DNA from 3 places in the Idiomarina solivarensis genome. Region 2 is predicted to be linked to each of the others. Evidence: predicted binding sites of a transcription regulator. Region 2 holds the regulator's gene; each other region holds the start of a gene.

What was found. Region 2 encodes MetJ, which represses methionine synthesis genes. Its sites were predicted from a motif close to TAGACGTCTAGACGTCTA; they were not measured.
Region 1: metK (methionine adenosyltransferase) is a predicted target of MetJ. The motif match lies at 2,917-2,934, and genes of this name have one in related genera.
Region 3: msrA (peptide-methionine (S)-S-oxide reductase MsrA) is a predicted target of MetJ. The motif match lies at 2,974-2,991, and genes of this name have one in related genera.

The regions. Positions count from the first base shown of each region.
Region 1 is NZ_JAVFHZ010000002.1:57,941-63,555, forward strand. It holds gene RBK99_RS04290 (hypothetical protein) at 1-129, opposite strand, end outside; gene ruvX (Holliday junction resolvase RuvX) at 167-601, opposite strand; gene RBK99_RS04300 (YqgE/AlgH family protein) at 598-1,155, opposite strand; gene gshB (glutathione synthase) at 1,216-2,160, opposite strand; gene RBK99_RS04310 (16S rRNA (uracil(1498)-N(3))-methyltransferase) at 2,171-2,902, opposite strand; gene metK (methionine adenosyltransferase) at 3,017-4,162, shown strand; gene tkt (transketolase) at 4,254-5,615, shown strand, end outside.
Region 2 is NZ_JAVFHZ010000005.1:100,360-105,974, forward strand. It holds gene RBK99_RS09575 (bifunctional aspartate kinase/homoserine dehydrogenase II) at 4-2,445, opposite strand; gene metJ (met regulon transcriptional regulator MetJ) at 2,620-2,943, shown strand; gene RBK99_RS09585 (malic enzyme-like NAD(P)-binding protein) at 2,940-4,184, opposite strand; gene rpmE (50S ribosomal protein L31) at 4,425-4,643, opposite strand; gene priA (primosomal protein N') at 4,811-5,615, shown strand, end outside.
Region 3 is NZ_JAVFHZ010000002.1:229,802-235,416, reverse strand. It holds gene RBK99_RS05140 (RodZ domain-containing protein) at 1-712, opposite strand, end outside; gene RBK99_RS05135 (tetratricopeptide repeat protein) at 733-1,188, opposite strand; gene rlmN (dual-specificity RNA methyltransferase RlmN) at 1,222-2,358, opposite strand; gene ndk (nucleoside-diphosphate kinase) at 2,418-2,849, opposite strand; gene msrA (peptide-methionine (S)-S-oxide reductase MsrA) at 3,014-3,559, shown strand; gene RBK99_RS05115 (IscS subfamily cysteine desulfurase) at 3,556-4,713, opposite strand; gene iscR (Fe-S cluster assembly transcriptional regulator IscR) at 4,763-5,242, opposite strand; gene trmJ (tRNA (cytosine(32)/uridine(32)-2'-O)-methyltransferase TrmJ) at 5,309-5,615, opposite strand, start outside.

The DNA.
Region 1 (5,615 bases), on a different contig from region 2:
CTCTACTGTGCCTCGGGAAACCAGAATATTTTGGTAACGAGGACCAGTAATTAAAAGCAGTTTTTTATTTTCATCTTTCAGTAGAATGGTATTACCCGTTACTGAATAGGGTTCTTCATTACCAAACAAGGCCAGCTCCTGTCGCGTCAGCTTATTACTGACGACACTATAACGAATTATCGCTTTTTGGCAAATAACCGTTTAAAAAATCTTCAACAATAATGAGCGCCGCCTGACTATCAACCGCGCCCTTCTCCAGCTTTCGGAAACCGCCTTCGGCAAACAAACTTTCCCTTGCTGAGGTTGAGGTCAGCCGCTCATCCTGAAAAGCGACCGGTAAACCGAAGCGACCATGTAACCTGTTACCGAACTTCTTTGCTCGTTGAGTTAAGGGTTGTTCTGTGCCATCCATGTTTAATGGCAGACCGACGACCAACTGTTCTGGCCGCCACTCGGCAAATAACTTTTCGATAAGCTGCCAGTCGGGTATACCTTCCTTTGCTTTAAGTGCCGCTAAAGGCGATGCTGTTGCTGTTATTGTCTGACCAACAGCAACGCCAATACTTTTGGTGCCAAAATCAAAACCAATAACCGTACTCATGCGTGCCCGACATCCGGTCCCAGCTGCCACACATCAAAACCCAGCTTTTCGGTCGCTTTCTGCCAGCGTTCGCTGGGCGGCGTGTTGAACAAGAGTTCCGGGTCTGCCGGAATCGCCAGCCAGGAGTTTTCCCCTAACTCCTCTTCCAACTGGCCAGCCTCCCAGCCCGCGTAGCCCAGTGTCAGCAAAAACTGAGGTGGGGCTGCCGAGGAACCCAGTGCTTCGAGAATGTCGCGCGAGGTGGTTACCATAATGTCGTCGCTCATCTTTTGGCTGGCGCGCCAGTTATCCTGCGGTGGATGAATCACGAAGCCGCGTTCCTGGCCAACAGGGCCACCCTGATAAACATTACCTTGTAAGTGTTGGTTATTCTCGGGATAAACAATTTCCAGCTTATCCAGTAATGAGGTAACACTTAAATCCGCGGGCTGGTTAATGATTAAGCCCATCGCGCCTTCTTCGTTATGTTCACAGATATAGGTCACGGTCCGTTTAAACATCGGGTCGTTCAGCATAGGTGTTGCTATCAATAAATGGTTCTGTAAATTGTTCATCGATTCACCGACTCCTTAACGATAATCTCTGCTAACGATATTGGGGCGCATAGTTGAATTTCAATTAAGCTTTTCTTCTATAGCCTGGAAAACGAGCTCAGCGATATTGATGTCATAAGCATTCTCAATTTCACGCATACAGGTTGGGCTGGTGACATTAATTTCGGTAATACGATCACCAATGACATCCAGTCCGACAATAATAAGACCACGCTTTTTCAGTTCAGGACCTACTTTGCGGGCTAGCTCCCAGTCACTGTCAGATAACGGTTGAGCACGACCACTGCCGCCAGCAGCAAGGTTGCCCCGAGTTTCGCCCGCGCTGGGAATTCGCGCGAGAGAGTAGGGTACGGGCTCACCGTTAATAATCAGAATGCGTTTGTCGCCGTCTTTAATTTCGGGCAGATACTTTTGCGCCATGGCGTAGCGCGCGCCTTTTTCGGTGAGTGTTTCGATAATAACGCCTAAATTGTTGCCGTCGGCTCCAACCTTAAAGATTGACGCACCGCCCATACCGTCAAGAGGTTTCAGAATGACATCGCCATGCTTTTTATGAAACGCTTTAATGACATCGGCTCTGGCGCTGACAAGCGTGTCCGCAATAGAATCGGCAAACCAGGAGGTGAACAGCTTTTCATTGCAGTCGCGAAGGCTTTGCGGTTTATTAACCACCAGACTGCCGCGCAGCTCGGCCAGCTCCAGAATTTGCGTGGCATATAAAAACTCGCTGTCAAAAGGCGGATCTTTACGCATCATAATCACGTCAAAATCTTCAAGCGGACGATATTCGCTGTCGCTTAAACTGTAAAAGTCGCTTTTTTGGTCGCGAACGCTTACTTCGCGAGCAAACGCCATGGGTTGTCCGTTATCAATGACTAAGTCGCCAAGTTCAAGATAAAAACACTGATAACCGCGTGCCTGAGCTTCCAGCAGTAGACGAAAGCTCGTGTCTTTTTCGGTTTTTACTGCGGCGATTGGGTCCATCACCATAGCTAACTTTTTCATGTAAACTCCTTTAGCATAAGTCGCCAAATTGATATTGCACAGCGGTAAGCGCTGAAAGTGCTGCGGTTTCCGTTCTTAGTATACGCGGGCCCAGGCGCATAGGTTTGAATCCGTGTTGTTCGGCGGCATGAACCTCAGCTTCACTAAACCCGCCTTCAGGTCCAATTAATAATTGTATACCTTTGTCTGCGTCATTAAACGATGACAATGGCTTGGTCGCAGTTGGATCCAGCGTGAGTTTTAACCCTTCGAATGGGCTTTGCACAAAGTCGTTTAATTGCTGGGCTGGTTTTACTGGCGGAACCACGCTGCGACCGCATTGCTCGCAGGCAGACTGAACAATCTTTTGCCATTGCTGTTGTTTCTTTTCGAGCCGGTCACCGCTCAGTTTAACGCCACAACGCTCACTGAACAGGGGAGTGATTTCTGTGGCACCTAGCTCAACTGACTTTTGCAACACAAAGTCCATGCGGTCACCTCGAGAAATCACTTGCGCCAAATGAACTCGGATAGGTGACTCCGAGTTATTCACCTGATAGCTTGTTGCGATAAAGTGAGCGGACTTCTTTTGAATTGAAGTAATACTCGCGTCGTAGTTGTGACCGTCACCGTTGAACAAAACAATGTTATCACCTACGTTTAAGCGCAGTACTTTGATCAAATGCTGAAATGCATCTGAACTCAATTCAGTTTCAGTTTTTAAGTTAATGGGATCGGGGTGATAGATCCGCGGTACTCGCATGCATTCGCCTTATTCGGACTTTTAGACGTCCAGAAGTAGAAAAAAACAGAGTGATCGGTTACATTATGCAACCAGTATTGAATGATTTCATCAAATTAAAGGAATAGTGGGCATATGTCACGTCACCTGTTTACCTCAGAGTCAGTGTCCGAAGGACATCCGGACAAAATTGCCGACCAGATCTCCGATGCGGTTTTAGACGCAATTTTAGAAAAAGATCCTAAAGCCCGGGTTGCCTGTGAAACCTATGTTAAAACCGGCATGGTACTCGTTGGTGGAGAAATCTCTACCCGAGCCTGGGTCGATGTTGAAGACTTAGCACGCCAAACAGTACAAGACATTGGCTACCGGCACTCCGACATGGGCTTCGACGGTGCGTCTTGTGCCGTATTGAATGCCATTGGTAAACAAAGTGGCGACATTAACCAGGGCGTTGATCGCGCGAATCCGGAAGAACAGGGGGCCGGTGACCAGGGCTTGATGTTTGGTTATGCCTCAAATGAAACGTCAGTCTTAATGCCTGCACCTATTACTTACGCGCATCGCATTATGCAGCGTCAGTCTGAAGTGCGTAATAACGGTACATTAGGTTGGTTGCGCCCAGATGCAAAAAGCCAGCTTACCTTTGTTTATGAAAATGGTAAGCCGGTTGCTATCGATACCGTTGTGTTATCAACCCAACACCGCGAAGATATTACTCAGGAAACGCTGCGCGAAGCGGTTATGGAAGAAATTATCAAACCAGTGCTGCCAGAGCAGTGGGTGTCAAAAGATACACAATTTCATATTAACCCTACGGGGCGGTTTGTGGTTGGAGGGCCGATGGGCGACTGCGGACTGACTGGCCGTAAAATTATTGTCGACACCTACGGTGGCATGGCCCGTCACGGTGGCGGTGCGTTTTCTGGTAAAGATCCGTCAAAAGTTGACCGCAGTGCGGCTTACGCCGCCCGTTACGTTGCCAAAAACCTGGTGGCTGCTGGTCTGGCTGAGCGTTGCGAGCTGCAAATCTCTTATGCCATTGGCGTTGCTGAACCAACCTCCATCAGCATTGATACTTTCGGTACGTCAAAGTATTCGGAAGAACAATTAATTGCTCTGGTTCGTCGTCATTTCGATTTACGTCCTTATGGTCTTATCAAAATGCTCGATCTGGAACGCCCAATTTATAAACAAACGGCAGCATACGGCCACTTTGGTCGCGAGAATCTGCCGTGGGAAAAAACCGACAAAGCAGCCGATTTACAGGCCGATATTTAAACACTATTTTGCCTATAAATTTGCTTGTACCCCCTGAAATGTGGAGAATACGCGCATCGCAAGTTGCTCTTCATCGTCCAGGGGGTTTTTCATGTCAGAACGTCAATATCTCGCCAATGCCATACGCGCACTTAGTATGGACGCGGTTCAGAAAGCCAAGTCCGGTCATCCCGGAGCGCCTATGGGTATGGCAGATATCGCAGAAGTCCTTTGGCGTGATTACTTAAAACATAACCCGAACAACCCAAGCTGGGCCGACCGTGATCGTTTTGTGCTGTCAAACGGACACGGTTCAATGCTTATTTATTCGCTGTTGCACCTGTCGGGTTATGACCTCAGCATTGATGACTTAAAGCAATTTCGACAGTTAGATTCAAAAACTCCGGGTCACCCTGAATATGGCTACACCCCCGGTGTTGAAACCACTACCGGACCGTTAGGACAAGGGCTTGCAAACGCCGTGGGTATGGCGCTGGCAGAAAAAGTGCTGGCGGCGCAGTTCAACCAGGAAAACCATGAAATTGTTAATCACCATACTTATGCGTTCCTTGGTGATGGCTGTTTGATGGAAGGGATTTCACACGAAGTCTGTTCATTGGCCGGAACCTTAGGGTTAGGCAAGCTAATTGCGTTCTATGATGACAACGGCATTTCTATTGATGGTGAAGTGGAAGGCTGGTTTACCGACGATACTGCGAAGCGTTTTGAGTCTTATGGCTGGCACGTTATTAACAAAATTGACGGACACGATTCTGCAGCCATTACTCAGGCAATTGAAAGTGCTCGGGCAAATGAAGATAAGCCCACACTGATTATCTGTAAAACGGTTATTGGCTATGGCGCCCCGAACAAACAAGGGTCCGAAAGCTGCCATGGAGCACCTTTGGGGGACGATGAAATTGTGGCCGCACGCAAGCAATTGAACTGGCCACACGAGGCGTTCGAAGTGCCTGCCGATGTTTACCAAAAATGGTCAGCGGTAGATAAAGGTGCTGCGGTTGAGTCGTCATGGAATAAGCGCTGGGTAGCTTATGAGCAAGAGTTTCCGCAGCTGGCAAAAGAACTGAAGCGTCGCCTAAACGGTGAGCTGCCGGAAGGGTTTGAAAACTCAGTGCACAACTATGCCAAACAGCTGCAAAGTAAGCCTGAAGCTATAGCAACACGTAAAGCGTCGTTGAATGTTTTGAATGAATTTGGTCCTAAGTTACCTGAGTTGTTAGGCGGTTCTGCGGACTTGGCAGGCTCTAACCTGACACTTTGGAACGACGCGAAAGGTATTACCGCGGATGACGCCAGTGGTAACTATGTGTTCTACGGTGTTCGTGAGTTCGGAATGTCGGCCATTATGAACGGCGTTACCCTGCACGGCGGTTTCAAAGCCTATGGCGCAACCTTCCTGATGTTTATGGAATACGCACGTAATGCGGTGCGTATGTCAGCACTGATGAAGCAG
Region 2 (5,615 bases):
GCGTTACGCTCCCACTGCCAGTTTACTGAGTAACTGATTTAAATCGGATTGCACTCCGCCAGCAGTAACGTGCTTGCCAGCGCCAGGTCCACTGATGACTAACGGCATCTCAGAGTACCAGTCGGTGTAAATAACAAAGATATTTTCGCCGGGTATTAAGTTAGCCAGCATGTCACCTTCCGGAATAAATTCGATGCCAACCTGAGCGCTGACTCGTTGATCATGTCCGACGGTGAAGCTGGCCAGTAGCCGAGGTACTTTATTATCTTTAGCGGCGTCGTCCAGCATGGCTGTCATGGGCTCATCAAGCTCGGATAACCGTTGCATAAACTCGTTTAGCGGTAACTCGCGCAAGCTTTCCGGTACCAGGCTTTGCACCTTAATATCCTGCCAGTCGAGCTTCAGACCAATTTCACGTGCCAGAATCAGCAGCTTACGAACTAAGTCCTGACAAGATAAATCTTCCCGTGGGTCGGGCTCACTGTAACCGCGTTCTTTGGCTTCTTTTACCAGAGAGCTAAAAGCAACGCCCTTCGTGAAGTTTTCAAATAGCCACGACATGGTTCCGGAGAAAATCCCGGAAATACTGCGAATTTCATCGCCGGAGTTACGCAAGTCATTAATGGCGTAATTTAGCGGTAATCCTGCTCCAACGGTGGTGTTGTAAAGCCACTCGCGTTCATATTCGTGCTGAATTGTACGAATTTCCCGGTATAGCGCTTCGTCGGCAGAACCTGCGCGTTTGTTGGCACTAATAATGTGTAAACCGTTGGCAAACAGGCTGGGGTAGAGTTGCGCCACCTGTTTTGCGTCAGTTAAATCGATAACAACGAGCTCGTCGTAGGGGGCATTTGGCAGCTCTCGTAGCAGTTCAGTTAACACATATGGCCGTGCTAAACGGTCAAAATCGTCCGCCCACTCAGTGAGTTCAACGCCATTGTAGTCCAGCCATAAACGTCGTGAATTAGCGATGCCAATGACCCGTACATCCATCACCTGGTTAATGCGATCACGCTGCTGTCTGAATAACTCCAGCCAGGCAGTACCAATGTTGCCGCGTCCTACAACTAATACGCCCAGGCTGCGACGGTAGTTAAACAGCTGACTGTGCAGACGGTTTAGAAGACGGTTGTCGAGCTTTTGCTCTAAAATAGCAACCGCAGAGTCGCCGTTTTGAGTCAACGCAAAGCGACGCACTTTTTGTTCCGAAAGCTGCAATTTAAACGTTGAGAACTGGTCGGTCTCCTGAATGCGGTTACCGACAATGGCGAGCATCGAGTAGCCCCGCATTTGCGTGATGGCATCACCGGCGCCAAGGCTGTCTAACCAGCCAGTCAGGTAATCTAAATGGTTTTGGTGAAAGACCAGGTATTGCTGGTGATTTTCTGGCTCGGTCCAGCTGACTAAGGGTTCCAGTTCCAGCTCGTCCAAACGTTTTACTAATGCTTTATCGCGCAACTCAACTTTAAACAGCACAACTTCAGACAACGAAGTAAATACCTTGCCGCGAGGCTGTGTGTTCTGGAATTGACCAATACGGGTTTGCTGATTCTCTACTTTCAGGCTGGAGCGTACCGAAATGACCATGCGCTGGCGGTCGACTGGCTGAAACGTTCTGGGGTGCAAAACTGGGCTGCCCAGCCGGGCGAGCTCTTCGGCTTCGGTCCAGTCGAGAGTCGGTAGGCTGACAACTCGCTCAACCTTGCGGGGGTCTGCTGAGTAAACGCCGGCAACGTCCTTCCAAATGGTGACCTGACGGGAATCTAAAAGGCTTCCGACCAGCGTGGCAGAGTAGTCGCTGCCGTTTCGGCCCAGCGTTAAACTCTCACCATTTAAACCACGGGCAATAAAACCGGTAACAATAAAGCGGGTACCGGAATGAGGCGCCACCCTTAACAATAACTTTTCACGTGAATGCTCTACCTGAATGACGGGCTCAGGCGCATCGGCCGCCAATAAAAAGTCGCGGGCATCAATGTGATCGGCACGCGTACCCTGCTTTTGCAACAATGCCGCAAGCAAACGGGCGGACCAAAGTTCGCCGTAAGATAATAGTTCAGCGTTGTGTGAAATTTGCTCATCACCGGCCAGCCAGCGACGGAATCGTTTAAAGTCTTGCTGTGATTGCTGTAGCAGCTGTTGTTGTAAATCACCGCTCAATAGCTCAGTGATTAATCCTTGCTGAAATTTCTCCAGCTGATCAATTAGAATGCTGGCGGTATCTCCTGGCTGCGCTTTGGCATTAATAATGGCAAGAATGCGGTTGGTGGTGTCACCGGCGGCAGAAACCACGACCAGATCGCTGGCACCCGCGTATTCCGTCACAATACGGGCGACGCGCCGGTAGCAAAAAGCATCGGCCAAGCTACTGCCACCAAATTTGTGTACCTGAACACTGTCGGCAACGGCCTGCTTTTGCTCTTCAGTGAGCTGGTGTTTTGTCATTCCGCCTTCCTTAACTACGCGCGTGGATTAGAGTTCTGCTACTAAGGCTAAAATATTGTCAGGCAAATGTCAGCAACTTTTAGCCATCTAGACGGATAAAATTTGACGGTGTCGCTTATTCGGGTACAATTCATTATAACTTATGTGGTTTTGTTATAGAGTGGGACAGTAGCAATGAAATGGAACGGTGAATACATTTACCCCTATGCTGAACATGGTCGTAAAAGTCAGCAGGTTAAAAAGGTTACGGTCTCAATCCCCACTCGTGTGTTAAAAGTTCTGACCGATGAGCGGACTCGTCGACAAATTTGTAATTTGCGTCATGCTACCAACAGCGAATTGCTGTGTGAGGCGTTTTTACACGCTTTTACCGGTCAGCCGCTGCCAGAAGATGAAGATTTGCAAAAATCCAATCCTAACAAAATTCCTAAAGCCGTGCGGGAAGAGCTAGAAGCACGAGGCTTGCCCATCCCCACGGACGACGAGTTAGACGATTAATCCTGCATGTAATTTTTCGGCAAATCGATTTTAGCCGCGCCGGACTTCACTGCCGCTTCGGCAACCGCACGGGCTACACGCTGACATAAACGCGGATCAATCGGTTTAGGAATAATGTAATCGCGGCCAAATTTGAGCTCTTTTACATCAGCGGCTTTTAACACGGAATCTGGCACGGGCTCTTTCGCTAATTGGCGAATAGCTTCTACCGCTGCCACCTTCATTTCATCGTTAATAGCCGTTGCCCGCACGTCTAAAGCGCCGCGGAACATAAACGGAAAACAGAGAACGTTGTTTACCTGGTTTGGATAATCTGAACGGCCGGTGCCCATAATCAGGTCATCACGCGCTGCCATAGCCACTTCAGGCTTAATTTCAGGGTCAGGGTTAGAACAAGCAAAAATAACCGGATTCGGAGCCATGAGTTTCAATTCATCGGGACTTAGTAAATTTGGTCCTGAAACACCTACAAAAATATCCGCGCCATCAATCACATCGGTCAGTGTGCGCTTATCGGTATTGTTAGCAAATAACTGTTTATACTCGTTTAAGTCGTCGCGACGGGTATGGATAACTCCTTTTGAGTCGAGCATATAAATGTGTTCGCGCTGGGCGCCACACTTAATGAGCAGCTCCATACAGGCAATAGCGGCTGCGCCTGCGCCAAGGCACACTATGCGAGATTCGGCTAAGTCTTTACCCTGAATTTCCAGCGCGTTCAGCATACCGGCGGCAGTAACAATAGCTGTGCCGTGTTGATCGTCGTGGAATACTGGTACATTGCAGCGCTCAATCAGAGCCTGTTCAATCTCGAAACACTCAGGTGCTTTAATGTCTTCTAAATTAATACCGCCAAAGGTATCAGCGATGTTGGCAACGGTATTAATAAAGTCTTGCGTGGTTCTGTGGCTGACTTCGATATCTATCGAATCAAGTCCCGCAAACCGTTTGAACAGCAATGCTTTGCCTTCCATGACCGGTTTAGACGCCAGTGGCCCCAAATTACCCAGTCCGAGAATAGCGGTTCCGTTGGTAATAACCGCGACCATATTCCCTTTTGCCGTATAACGATACGCGTTGTCCGGGTCTTGAGCGATTTCCCGAACTGGCTCTGCAACGCCCGGACTATAAGCCAGAGCTAAGTCTTTGCTGGTTTCAGCTGGCGTGGTTATTTCTACGGAAATTTTACCCGGCGTTGGGTATTCGTGGTAATCCAGTGCCTGTTGGCGAAAATCTGTCATGCGTGATACCTGAGTCTGGTGATCAGAATGCTAATTAGTCTATCGCTTTTAGACTAATAAACAAATCTTACCTCCATCTTTAGCGTCTTCGATAGGGAAGAAATTTTAAAGGTGTTTAAAAGTACACCAGTTAACTTTTCTTTAACAATAGGGTGTTTAGGGGAGGAGGTACAAAAAAAGGCGCTGTTTAGCGCCTTTTTCTTAAAATCTGCTGTTAAGCAGCGTTTTTCATAGGTTTTCTTAGGAGTCTTTCTTGCCCAGAGCACCAAAACGCTTCTTAAATTTGTCAACACGACCACCAGTGTCCATAACACGCTGCTTACCAGTGTAGAACGGGTGGCACTCTGAACAGACGTCCAGGTGTAAATCTTCTGAGCGGGTTGAACGCGTTTCGAACGTATGACCGCAAGAACAGCTGACTTTTAAAGTCTCGTACTTAGGATGAATACCTTGTTTCATGGGGTTACCTCAGTTATGGGCCGCATCGCCATTCGATCCAAAGCCGAACACCATGCGCAAAAAAACATCAATGAATTAAGAGCCGCGCATTTTATGTGATCTTGAGTCCGTGATCAAGCAGAATCTGCTGTCTTGTATTCTGCGCGGTAGCGTTCCAGAATAGAGCCATGAAGCAAGCCAATACTGGCAGCGAACGACGTTATAAAGTCGCACTGCCGTTACCTCTCAGACAAACCTATGATTATCTGTGCAAAAGTGCTGAACCACTGTCGCAGGGCGTGCGTGTACGTGTGCCCTTTGGGCAACGCCAGTTGGTTGGCTATGTGGTCGCAGAAGCCAGCGATGAAATGCCGGCGTTTGAGCTCAAGTCGGTGGCTTCAGTGTTGGATGAACAACGCCTGTGGCCGGAAGATATCTGGCAGTTGGTTCGTTGGTCAGCAGATTATTATCACCATTCATTGGGTGACGTTGCTGCCAATAGCTTGCCGGTGTTACTGCGCAAGGGTGATGCGCCGGAGTATTTAACTGAAACTTTTTACGCACTAACCGATTTAGGCCGCGCCCAGTCCATTAATGAGTTGAAGGGGGCAGCAAGACAGCAACAGGTTTTGGCGGCTCTGAAGCATCAGCCGTTGAGGCGAAGTGACTTAACCGAGATTGGTGTGACGTCCGCGGTACTTCGCACCTTGCAGGACAAAGGCTGGCTTGAGGTACGCGAACAGCAACCGGCTAAGCCGCAAAGTTGGCAGCAACAAAGCTCGGTACTGCGGGAAGAAGGGCATGCGTTAAATACCGAGCAAGCAGTAGCGGTTTCCACCATCAACCAACAACAGCAACACAGTACGTTGTTGCTGGAAGGTGTAACCGGCAGCGGCAAAACTGAAGTGTATTTGCAGGCTATGCAGCCAGTGTTAGAGCGCGGCGAGCAGGTATTGGTGCTTGTGCCCGAAATTGGCCTGACACCACAAACCT
Region 3 (5,615 bases), on a different contig from region 2:
CCGGCAAATTGCCATTCTCCGGCTCAGCATTCCCCTCAGTGGTACCTTCCACAGGCTCCTGCACTGACTCGACGGCAACATTTGTATCGCCGGAACTGACTTCCGATTCCAGGACAGCTTCTTCTTCATTCGGTTTAATTTGAGGCTCCATCGGCTGGCTGGATACTTCAATGCCACCAACACTGCCGGCTTCGTCGTTTTCGTTTACGGAGCTTGACTCCGAGCTTTCCTGGACACCATTGGTATCTTCATTGAACCCTATATCAGGCTCCTGCCACCACCAAATAACTAAGGCAATAACAATGATAATAACCACATACGTAATCAGCATTAAACGGTTATCATTTTCCTGATGTTTTGTTCGGCGAGAGAAGCTTTGCATTTGACTACTTTCAACTTCCTGAAAGCCTTTAGCCCGATAGGCCTCAAATAGCTCCGTATCATCTAAATCGAGTAATTTCGCATAGGCACGGAGATACCCTTTAATAAAGGTAGGCGTAGAGAAGGTTGCGTAATCATCGGCTTCCAGCAGTTCAATAATCTGTTTTCGCAGACGCAGTTGGTCTGCCACCTCGCGTTGAGTTAAGCCTTTCGCTTCGCGGGCATCTTTTAATATCTCTCCAGGACCTTTGCTCGGCTTTTGTTCTGTTTCTTTTACCGCTTCTGATTCTGGCTTTTTGTTATCTTGTGTTGATTCGTTTTCAGCAGTCATGATTGTAAGGGGTTTCCCTGTTATGGTTGAGCTGCGTCGTGACTCACCCTTGCCAGACATCCGGCCTTGTTAGCCTTGGCTCTGGCATGATGTGGATACGCTGGATCCTCTGCCACTTTATCAAAATACGTCAGTGCGGTTTTCCAGTCACCAGCCACACACAGTGCAACCGCATAGTTATTGTACAATGCACCGCTCATAGGTTGCCATGATAATGTCTGTTGGTAAAGTGACAAAGCGGAATCAACGTCATTTGTCGCTAAATACCACTGCCCTAAGGCAAGGTTGGCATCCAGAGACCGAGGGTTGTTCTTTAATGCTGTTTGCAGATGCGGTTGCGCAAGCTTTAATTTCCCTTGCGCTAAGTAAGCAAGTCCAAGCTGCAACCGTACATCATTACCCACAGACACCGACTGTTCAGGGTTAGCGGTACAACCATATAGCCCTAAGGCTATCAATAATAAAGCGGCTCGCATTATCACACTCCTTGTGCCTGCGATTCTGTTAATTTACGCGGTCTTTACAGCGATTGCTTCTCCACCACGTTGTTTCTGCTGACGTTTCAGTATTCGTTTGGTGCGATCAATGACATCACCCACCAATTGCCCGCACGCAGCGTCAATGTCATCACCGCGAGTTTTCCTTACCATCACAGTAAATCCGTATTCCATCAGTACCTTGGCGAAGCGGTCAATTCGCGAGTTGCTCGAACGCCCGTAATCTGAACCCGGGAACGGGTTAAACGGAATAAGATTAATTTTACTGGGGGTATCTTTTAAGGTTTTTGCCAGCGCATGTGCCTGATCAGTCGAGTCATTGACATGGTCCAGCATGACATACTCTACCGTTACTTTACGCTGAGCTTTTGACTGCTCAACATAACGACGGCTGGATGCCAGAAATTCTTCAATATTGTATTTTTTATTAATGGGGACAATTTCGTTACGCAGTTCATCGTCTGGTGCGTGCAACGAAATAGCCAACATCACATCAATGCGCTCACGCAATTTTTCCAGCGCAGGAACAACACCCGACGTACTTAAGGTAACGCGGCGTTTAGACAAACCAAAACCCAGGTCATCCAGCATTAACTCCATTGATGGGACAACATTATTCAAGTTAAGCAAAGGCTCACCCATGCCCATCATGACAACGTTGGTTACCGGCTTAATACCGGTCTTACCATAAGCCCCCAGCAACTGATTCACTCGCCATACCTGGCCAATAATTTCAGCCACACTCAGGTTACGGTTAAAGCCCTGAGCGCCGGTTGAGCAGAAAGTACATTCTAATGCACAACCCACCTGAGAAGACACACACAAAGTAGCGCGGTCGCCTTCAGGTATCCAGACCGTTTCCACGTCCTGGCCATCAAACAGTGTCATCGCAAATTTAATAGTGCCATCCGATGACTGTTGTTGCTCACGAACTTCCGGGGCACGAATCTCAGCCACTTGCTTAAGCTTTTCGCGCAGCGCTTTATTGAGGTTCGTCATCTCATCAAAGTCATCGACACAAAAGTGATACAGCCATTTCATAACCTGTTCGGCACGAAAAGGTTTCTCACCCATCTCCCGAAAGAACTCTTTAATTCCCTCGCGATTCAGGTCGAGTAAGTTCACTTTTTTATCAATTGCGTTGGTCATAAAGCTCCGGTTTTCTTGATTTGGCCTGACGCAAACGTCAGGCCATATTTTCTTACGTCTTAGCGAGTGCGCTGGCAAACTTCTTCGTCGCTGAAGAAATAAGCGATTTCGCGGGCAGCAGATTCAGTCGCATCTGAGCCATGTACCGCATTTTCGTCTATAGTTTCAGCATAGTCGGCACGGATAGTTCCTGCCAGTGCTTCTGCTGGATTTGTTGCACCCATAATGTCGCGGTTTTTACGTACAGCGTCTTCGCCTTCAAGAACCTGAACCACGATAGGGCCAGAGGTCATGAACTCAACCAAAGCGCCAAAGAAAGGACGTTCTTTGTGTTCAGCGTAGAAGCCTTCTGCCTGTTCTTTGCTTAAGTGCATCATTTTAGCACCAACAATGCGCAGACCCGCAGATTCAAAACGGTTGTAGATAGCGCCGATTAAGTTTTTTGCAACTGCATCAGGCTTGATGATTGATAGAGTACGCTCTAAAGCCATGGTATAAACTCCAATAAAATAAAGGGATAAATTAGTCGCGCGGATTATACGTGAGATCAACACAGAAATCGAATCCCCAGTGATTGTTTTTTAATTCATTCTCGGCTAGGATGTCAGAACCAATTAGCCATATAGACGTCTATTTGACGATAAGGAGTTCTTAGATGGCGAACAACGAATACGAACAAGCGACACTGGGCGGTGGTTGTTTCTGGTGTGTTGAGTCCGCCTTTCTACAGGTAAAAGGCATACAGTCAGTGAAGTCGGGTTATACCGGCGGACATACCGTCGAGCCAACTTACGAACAGGTGTGCACTGGTAATACAGGGCACGCAGAAGTCGCGCAACTCGAATACGACCCGAAGCAGATCTCTTACCGTCAAATCTTAGAAATCTTTTTCACGCTGCACGATCCTACTCAGGTTAACCGCCAGGGCAATGATGTAGGGACGCAATATCGCACATCGATTTTCTATCATAACGATGAGCAAAAACGTGAAGCGGAAGACATTATTGCCGAGCTTGAAGCGGACGACGCTTTCGCAGCGCCTATCGTAACGGAAGTAACGGAGTTAGGAACGTTTTATCCGGCGGAGGATTATCACGACAATTACTACGCCAGAAACCCGGGAAACCCGTATTGTCAGGCCGTCATTTCACCTAAGCTGGCTAAGTTTCGTAAAACCTTTGCCGGCCTGCTGAAAGACTAAGCAGCCCCTCTTAACGTGCCGATAGTGCGGTGGATAAGCTCTACTGCGCTGTCGATGTCATCTTCGGAGGTGTAACGGCCAATACTAAAGCGCAACGAACTCATGGCCAGCTCGGGTTTAACACCTAATGCGCTCAACACATACGACGGCTCAACACTGGCTGACGTGCAGGCAGAGCCCGAAGAAAGCGCTAAGTCTTTTAACGCCATTAACAACAGTTCACCGTCAACGCCGGAAAAGCTGATATTCGTAATATGCGGCACGCGTTGCTGCTCTGAACCATTCAGGGTTACCCCATCCAACTGGCTAATTCCGGTCCATAATTGCTGACGTAAGTTCTCAACCCGTGCGGGCTCCAGCTCCAGCTCATTACCTGCTATTTCCGCTGCAACGCCCATGCCGACAATTTGGTGAGTGGGCAAAGTACCTGAACGCATACCCCGTTCATGGCCGCCCCCATGCATTTGCGCAAACAAGCGAACCCGCGGTGTGCGACGTACGTACAATGCGCCAATACCTTTCGGCCCATACATTTTGTGGGCAGAAAGCGACATGAGATCGACCGGTAGCTCCGCCATATCCATTGGAACTTTACCGGACGCCTGAGCCGCATCAACATGAAACACCGTGCCGTTTTCACGGCATAAATCGCCTATCGTGGTGATATCCTGAGTCACACCAATTTCGTTATTCACCAGCATGACGCTGACCAACACCGTATCTTCACGCAAGGCCGAGCGAAACAAATCCATATCTAATAGACCATCGCTACCAACGTCGAGGTAGGTGACTTCAAAGCCTTCTTTTTCCAGTTGAGCACAAGTGTCCAGTACCGCTTTATGCTCGGTTTTCAGGGTAATAATGTGCTTGCCTTTCGCGGCGTAATATTGGGCTGCACCTTTTATTGCCAGGTTGTCTGACTCGGTAGCCCCGGAGGTAAAGACAATTTCGCGTGCGTCGGCGTTAATCAGGTCTGCAATTTGATGTCGGGCAATATCGACAGCCTCTTCCGCCTGCCACCCATATTTGTGTGAGCGCGAAGCGGGGTTACCGAAAAGTCCGTCCTGGGTTAAGCAAGCCATCATTTTTTCTGCGACAACAGGATCGACAGGCGTAGTTGCAGCATAATCAAAATAAAGGGGTAACTTAGGCACGTCGTTGCTCCTGAACACTCATAACTAACGGCTAATGTGTCGATACTAACTAGAGGTGAGAGTTAAGTTTTATTTCTTCGTCATCATTTTTATGCAGAGAGTTTTGTCTATGCAAAACATCGCCCACATCGTCTTTTTTCATTAGCTCAGCCAGAGTAATACCATCCAGAAAATCGGATATTCGATCGCTGAGCCCTTCCCATAAGGAGTGGGTCAAGCAACGCTCACCACCCTGACAATTGGCTTTGCCCTGACAACGTGTTGCATCAATAGATTCATCTACCGCATGAATCACCGCACCGACAGAAATATCATTGGCCGGGCAGCCCAGACGGTAGCCCCCACCGGGGCCACGCACGCTGTCGACTAATCCGTGCTTACGCAAACGCGCGAATAACTGTTCTAAGTAAGACAGTGATATTCCCTGACGCTCAGAAATATCCGCTAACGGTACAGGACCATTTGCCGTAAATAGCGCAACATCCAGCATTGCCGTTACTGCGTATCGACCTTTTGACGTCAGGCGCATGGTGATTTCCTCTGCTGTTTAACTCATCATTATTATAACGAAATTCTACATTCCTGACCGTTTTAGTCAAGTATTGCTGGTCGATTTATCCACAGAGGCCAGAATGCCGCGTAAAATATTAATTTCATTCTCTTCCGGACGGGCACGATTAAATAAGCGGCGCAGTTTGGTCATCACCTGCCCAGGGTGATGGCGAACAATAAACCCGGTTTGGCCAAGCGTTTTTTCTAAATGCTCGTAAAATCGCTCTAAATCGTCGGCGCGCGGGTATTCCGGCAAATCTTCAGGCGACCGTTGCTGTGATTCCAGCCACTGCATTCTCAGCTCATAACAGACCGTTTGTACCGCCATAGCCAGATTCAATGAGCTGTAA